2 regions of the Gluconobacter sp. OJA genome follow, and region 2 is predicted to be linked to the other one. Evidence: riboswitches for the same ligand, from Rfam matches in the RefSeq annotation. Region 2 holds a riboswitch; the other holds the start of a gene.
What was found. A riboswitch is a leader RNA that binds a small molecule or an ion and turns the genes downstream of it on or off. The one in region 2 is predicted to bind cobalamin.
Positions count from the first base shown of each region.

Region 1: another riboswitch for cobalamin. It lies ahead of metE (5-methyltetrahydropteroyltriglutamate--homocysteine S-methyltransferase); the one in region 2 lies ahead of ABDK75_RS08205 (TonB-dependent siderophore receptor).

Region 1 is NZ_JBDIWI010000002.1:361,955-365,684, forward strand. It holds gene ABDK75_RS12130 (metalloregulator ArsR/SmtB family transcription factor) at 1-735, opposite strand, end outside; cobalamin riboswitch at 803-1,007, shown strand; gene metE (5-methyltetrahydropteroyltriglutamate--homocysteine S-methyltransferase) at 1,123-3,423, shown strand; gene ABDK75_RS12140 (M13 family metallopeptidase) at 3,467-3,730, opposite strand, start outside.
Region 2 is NZ_JBDIWI010000001.1:1,786,097-1,789,826, reverse strand. It holds gene ABDK75_RS08215 (TonB-dependent siderophore receptor) at 1-90, opposite strand, end outside; gene ABDK75_RS08210 (fumarylacetoacetate hydrolase family protein) at 391-1,236, opposite strand; cobalamin riboswitch at 1,390-1,592, shown strand; gene ABDK75_RS08205 (TonB-dependent siderophore receptor) at 1,683-3,730, shown strand, end outside.

The DNA.
Region 1 (3,730 bases), on a different contig from region 2:
ACCGTTGGCATCCAGAATACGCGCGGCTTCCGCAATTACAGCAGCCGGATGCTGTGCATAATGCAGAACCTGATGCATGACTGCGACATCGGCTGAATGCTCCGGCAACGGAAGGGCCTGAAAGTCCCCCTGCCGCAGATCAGCCTGCTCCAGACCAGCTTCCGCAAGCTTGGTCCGCGCCAATCGCAGCATGGCAGGACTGCGATCAAACCCGATGACTGTTTGAGCGCCGGCCCCCAGCAGCTCCATCATGCGACCTGTTCCCGTGCCTATATCCACGAGCCGGCCGATCGGAGATGCTGAAAGCGTCTTTACGATCGCTGCTTCGACCTCCTGTTCGGACACATGCAAGGAACGCAATGCGTCCCATTCTGCCGCGTGGGTTTCAAACCAGTCTTCCGCCGCGAGCGCACGAACATCCCGAATGGCCTGCAAGCGAATACGATCCGCACGGATTTCCGCCGGTTCCCGCGCAGTCCATCGATCCAGCGCCATAAAGACAGGCTCCAGACGTTCCGGAATACCCAAAGTCAGAAAGACCCAACTTCCTTCCTTGCGGCGCTCAATTAATGCCGCATCTGCCAGGATCTTCACATGCCGTGACACGCGAGGCTGACTTTGCCCGAGCACCTGCGCCACCTCGCCGATGGACAGTTCCATCTCGCGCAGAAGGGCCAGAATCCGTAGACGCGTCATGTCTGCCAGTGCCTGGAAAATAATGAGGGCCTGTTCCATACGAATTTACATATAAGGAGTTCTTTATATGAGCAAGAGCTATTGACTCTTTTTCAGAACATGCGGCAGTCATAAGGCTTGTCATGGTTCCATGTCGGATGTTCACGCATCCGGCGTGGCTAAGAGGGAAGCCGGTGCAAATCCGGCGCTGCCCCCGCAACTGTCAGCGGCGAGTGCCGATTCCACAGAGGCCACTGGGCGAAAGTCCGGGAAGGCGGAATCAGCGCGGAGACCCGTAAGCCAGGAGACCTGCCACGGCACATAACATCCTCCGGCGGGGCGTTCCGGACGGGTCACGCATGTCTCCACGCCGCACATTTCCTGTTCGGGGCGTGAATGATCCTGCATGCCCTGCGAGCGCACTGCCACGAACCTGTCGAGGCTTTCATGACCGTCCGCGTCGCAACTTTGGGCTTTCCGCGTATCGGCACCCGCCGTGAACTGAAAACCGCTCTTGAACAGTACTGGGCGGGGAATTCTTCCGCCGATGATCTGCTTTCCACAGCCGCGTCCCTTCGGGCGTCAGCCTGGCAGCGCCAGAAAGACCTCGGCGCAGAGATCATCCCTTCCAACGATTTTTCGCTTTACGATCATGTGCTGGATACATCCGCAATGGTCGGTGCTGTTCCCGCCATTTACGGCAACGTGCAGGGCAAGGTGGACTTGGGAACCTACTTCGCCATGGCGCGCGGCTCCCAGACGACATCCGAAGAGTGTGGCTGCGGTCATGCTCATGACACCCCTGCCGCCGAAATGACCAAGTGGTTTGACACGAACTACCATTACCTTGTTCCGCAATTCGCAGCAGACCAGACGTTCCGCCTCGCCTCCACAAAAGCGGTGGACGAATATCGGGAAGCCAAGGCGCTTGGGATTGAGACACGCCCTGTTCTGCTCGGCCCTGTCAGTTTCCTGCTTCTGGGAAAATGTGACGGCCCGGCGTTTGATCGCCTTGATCTGCTCCCTGCCTTGCTGCCCGTTTATGAACGGGTTCTAAACGCCCTCCGAGCAGAAGGCGCAGATTGGGTTCAGATTGACGAGCCCTGCCTTGTTCTGGATCTGCCGGGAAATGCTGCCGCAGTTTTTAAGACGACCTACAACACTCTGACAGCCGCTGTTCCAGACCTCAAACTGATGCTCGCCACATACTTCGGCGCGCTCGGAGACAATCAGGGCATCGCCCTCAGCCTGCCAGTTCACGGGCTGCATGTGGACCTTGTCCGCGCTCCCGAACAACTTGCATCTATTCTGGAGAAAGCACGGCCAGACCTGCTGCTGTCTCTCGGCGTAGTGGATGGGCGGAATATCTGGAAGGCCGATCTGAACGCGCTTCTGGACCATCTTGAACCGCTGGCGCGCCAGCGTGACCTGATCCTTGCTCCGTCCTGCTCTCTCCTCCACACACCCATTGACCTGGAACGGGAGACAGATCTGGACGCGGATGTAAAATCCTGGCTCGCATTCGCCGTTCAAAAAATCGAGGAGTTGCACACACTGGCGCGCGCCCTGAATGAAGGCCGGGGCGTTGTGCAAACCATTTTAGCCGAAAATGCTGCGGCTCTTCAGGCGCGTCACTCTTCCACGAAAATCAACAATCCTGCCGTTCAGACACGCTCTGCGGATCGCAATCCAGCTCTCGCCCAGCGCCATTCACCCTTCCCCGCGCGCCGTCCGTTGCAACAGGCCAGCCTCAGGCTGCCTCTATATCCAACCACAACCATCGGTTCTTTCCCCCAGACAACTGAAGTCCGCAAAGCCCGTGCGGATCATACACGAGGAGAGCTCTCTTCCGAGGCTTACGAAGCCTTCCTGCGGGAAGAAACCGCCCGGACCATCTGCTGGCAGGAAGAGATTGATCTTGATGTGCTGGTGCATGGCGAGTTTGAGCGCAATGACATGGTGCAGTATTTCGGGGAGCAGCTTTCCGGCTTTGCGTTCACGAAGCACGCCTGGGTTCAGTCCTACGGGTCCCGCTATGTCCGGCCGCCCATCATTTTCGGGGATGTGTCACGCCCAAAAGCCATGACGGTTGAATGGTGGGAATACGCCCAATCCATCACCAAACGCCCGATGAAAGGTATGCTGACGGGGCCTGTCACGATCCTGAACTGGTCTTTCGTGCGAGACGATCAACCGCGTGCGGAAACATGCCGACAGATCGCTTTCGCGATCCGGGATGAAGTGTGCGATCTGGAAAAAGCCGGGTGCGGCATCATCCAGATTGATGAAGCCGCCTTGCGTGAAGGCCTGCCGCTCCGTCGCGCAGACTGGCAATCCTATCTGGACTGGGCCGTGGAGAGCTTCCGCATTTCAGCCTCGGGTGTGCAGGACGCCACACAGATCCACACCCATATGTGCTACTCGGAATTCAACGATATCATTGCCGCCATTGGCGCAATGGATGCGGATGTGATTTCGATTGAAACCGCCCGCTCCCGCATGGAACTACTCGATGCGTTCGCAGCCTATCGCTACCCTGCGGAAATCGGGCCGGGCGTTTACGATATCCATTCCCCACGCGTGCCGTCTGTCGAGGAAATGGTGGACCTGCTTCGAGCTGCCAGCAAAACCATCAGCCCGGATGCCCTCTGGGTCAATCCGGATTGCGGACTGAAAACCCGCAAATGGCCGGAGACGAAAGCTGCGCTCCTCAACATGGTTGCGGCAGCCCATTATATGCGTCCGTAAACCAGCGAGTAGATGGGGTGGATCACCACCCCATCATACGCAATTACCAGATTTTGACGCGCTGATCCGGGGTCAGATAGAGCTTGTCACCCGGCTGCACGTTCCAGGCCTTGTACCAGAGGTCCACGTTGTGCATCGGGATGTTTACGCGAGCTTTCGGCGGCGAGTGCGGATCAATGACCACCATCTGCTTCTCCGTGTCCGGACGAACCTTCTCACGCCAGACCTGTGCCCACCCCATGAACACGCGCTGATCGCCCGTCAGACCATCAATGACGGGAGCAGGCTTCCCATTCAGGGAGGCATG
Region 2 (3,730 bases):
TTTCTTACGAGCTTCTGGAGATACGTCATCAGTGGTCGCGGCAAAGGCGCCATTCCACGTACCTGACAGCAAAAGTGCTGTAAAAAGCATTGGGCCTAGATGTGTACGTTGAGGAACGTTCGACGCTGGAAGTCTCATGGAAAGGGCTAACTGCCTCCTGGAAAATGAATTTTCACGAGAATTTCAGCTGACTTTCCCGTATTTCTAAAGTTACAAATGATATTCATTCTCAGAAACTTCAATCTTTAATTCACGCACCTTCGCAGTTGTTACATTGTAGGCAGCATTCCTGCGATGTTGAGCGGGCAAGTCATTCGTACAAAAAAATAATTATGAAACCGACTGTTTTTCAAGAATCGCTCCGTAAGAGACGTTTTCCTGTCGATTCAGCTAAGAATTGGCCTTCACGGTCTGCCTTTGAATGCCAAGCCCTTCGATTTCCAGCTCTACGACATCCCCTGGTTCGAGATAGACTGGGTGAGGCTTGATGCCCATTCCGACGCCGGCAGGTGTGCCTGTAGCAATAATATCGCCCGGCATCAGGGTCATGTAGTTGCTGACATGTGAAATGATTCTGCGGACGTCAAAGATCATGCCGGAGGTATGTCCCGTCTGTCGCCGGCGTCCGTTGACATCTAACCGCATGGAGAGTGCTTGCGGATCGGCGATTTCGTCGGTCGTCACAAGCCATGGTCCCAAAGGCCCGAATGAATCGCAGCCTTTGCCTTTGTCCCACTGGCTTGTCTGCATCTGAAATGAGCGTTCAGAGACATCATTGGCGACACAATATCCCGCAACATGCTCCAAAGCCTTCTCCGGGGAGACGTAAGACGCTTTTGTGCCAATAATGACTGCGAGTTCGACTTCCCAGTCCAATTTGGTGGCATGTTGGGGGACCAGAATACCATCGCTCGGACCCGTCAGGGCAGAGATGGCTTTCATGAAGACGATTGGCTCTGAGGGGAGGGGGAGGCCTGCTTCCTCGGCATGATCCCGATAGTTCAGGCCAATGCAGATATACTTTCCGGCACCTGAGAACGGAATACCGTAGCGTGGTGCTTCTGAAACGACAGGGAGAGTGTTCGGATTAATGGCTCGTAAGGCGTCAAGCTGCTCTGGAGACAGGTCGGCAGCCGTAATATCAGGCAGAATCCCTTTGAGGCTTCGCAGCATGCCAGTGTCATCAATGAGTCCGGGTGTTTCCTGATCCAAAGGACCAAAACGACAGAGCTTCATCCTGCGACACTTTCCGTCCAGAGTGGGGAAGCATGAGATTAGGCATGTTTTGTTTTCTCTTCCAAGGATCGAGGGGCCTCCATTGTTCAAATTGATAACTTCAGTTATTGATATGTTATAACATACGTGTTTGACTATATGGGAGTTTCGGTTATGCCCCTGCTCAATGATGGTTCCCCGGAAGGGGATGAAAAGGGAACGCAGTGAAATGCTGCGGCTGCCCCCGCAACTGTGAGCGGTGAGGCTGATCACGATGGGTTCTATGAACCCGGCCACTGGGGCGTCAGCCTTGGGAAGGCTCGCGATCTGCCGATGATCCGCAAGCCAGGAGACCTGCCATCGAAAATGGTCATGGACGAAGCGAAAGGGCGGGGTGCACCGGACGCAGCAGGATGTTTATCCTGCTCATCGTAGTGACGCATTGTTGAGTGAAGTTTGCGTTATCCATGAGGAAAATCAGTTTTGTCGGTGTGTTGCCCGTCGCGGCATTGACCGTTTTTCAGCCTGCGTTCGCCCAGACAGAAGACGTCAGGAAGGCGGCAGCCAAAGCGAAAGAAGAACACATTACGGCGCACGGTCGGGCGCAGCCGCTGAAGGATAGTGCTGTTATCGGGGGCAGGCTTGGGCTGACGGTTCAACATAATCCTGCGACGATCAATGTGATTCAGCGCAGCGTGATGGAACAGCGAGGTTATGCGCACGCTGAAGACGCCGCAGACAGTGCACCGGGTGTTTCTTCCGGTGGATCGCCAGGAAGTCCGGCGCAGATGATGATGCGTGGCTTCAGCGGAAATCAGGTTTTGATCCTGAGGGACGGAATTTATTATGGCCCGACCACGATGGTGAACCGTCCGCTCAACAGCTTTAATCTTGAGAGCGTTCAGATTCTCAAGGGGCCGTCGTCTGTTCTGTACGGGCAGGGCGCTGTTGGCGGCACTGTGGACATGCGAACGCGTGACCCTGCGTTTGATGGGCCGCATGCTAATGCGCTGGTATCTTATGGCAGTTTCAATACGTGGAATGCTGGCGTGGGCGGTTCGGTTCCCATTACTGACACTTTGGCCATTCGAAGTGATTTCAGTCGTACCTCGTCTGATGGATACGTTGCTGGCGCAGACCCACACAGCAACGATTTCACGACAACGTTGCTCTGGCACCCTTCGAAGAAGTTTACAGCTCGCTTTGGCGTCGACTATCTGACAGATCGCTTATCGACGTACTATGGAACCCCTTTGATCCCGCTGGCTCAGGTCCATGATGGCGTAGGCGGCCTGCTGTCGTCTTCCAAGGGATTAGGCGTAAGCCGGTCATCGCTCTGGCGGTATTACAATGCCAAGGATGCAAAAGCTGGCTCGGTTAATTTGACTCCGACGCTCCATCTGACGTGGCAGCCAACGGAGAACATGACGTTCCACAATAAAACCTATGTCCTTTATGCCAAGCGCAACTGGAATAACGCTGAATCCTACAGCTATATCGGTTCAGCCGGGCAGACGGACGCAGCGGGAAATGCCATTGCACCCGGTCGGGTCGGCCGGGATCGGTTCTATGTTTATATGAACCAGCATCAGGTTGGTGACACGCTGGATGGCCAGTTTGATTTCCACGTTTTCGGAATGAAGAACCGTCTGGTCGTCGGTGGAGACGCGTATTATGTGCGGCTCATCCGAAACCGTGGTTTTCCGGATGCGACATATGCGGACAGTGTTTCTCTAAGTAGTCCTGAGAGTACGGCCGTCGAGAGTTTTGCGGGAGAATATCCGTATACGAAATCTCCCACAACCATGGTGGACGCAGGTATCTTCATGGAAGACGTCCTGACCGTGAGGGACAATCTGCGTGTAGTGGGTGGATTTCGCTATGACTGGCTGAAACTGGACCGCCAGAATTATAGCCAGTCCGGTGCGTTCAATCCTGCGACCAGCTTTAAGGGGAACTACAATCCTGCCAACTTCAGGATTGGCCCTGTTTATGATCTGACAGATAACATCAGCCTTTACGGCGTGTACACAACGGCTGAAGATCCGCCGGGCTCCAATATCTTCCTGGTTAATAAAGGCCAGTTTTCACGCCTGAGTCAGTCCAGGCAGGGAGAAATCGGCGCCAAGGGTTCTTTCTGGAAAGGGCGCCTGTCCTCTACGCTGTCTCTGTACGATATCCGCCGTACCCGAGTTCTCGTTGCTACCGGTGTGGACAGCGTGGCAACGGCGGGCGTTCAGAAGTCACGGGGTTTGGAATGGCAGGGAGACCTCACGCTGGGGAAACACTGGAGCCTGTCGGGAAATGTTGCCTATACGTGGTCTCGTTATGGATCATTCCATCCTTCAGCGTCAGTGAATGCCTCCGGGAACGAGGTTCCGAACGTTCCGGCTGTAACGGCCAACCTGTGGGGTGTCTGGTCCCGGGTTGCGGATTTGCCGGTCGATCTGGGGGCTGGCATGCGTTACGTATCTGCCCGCAAGGGCGATTATGCCAACACCTTGAGTCTGAAAGA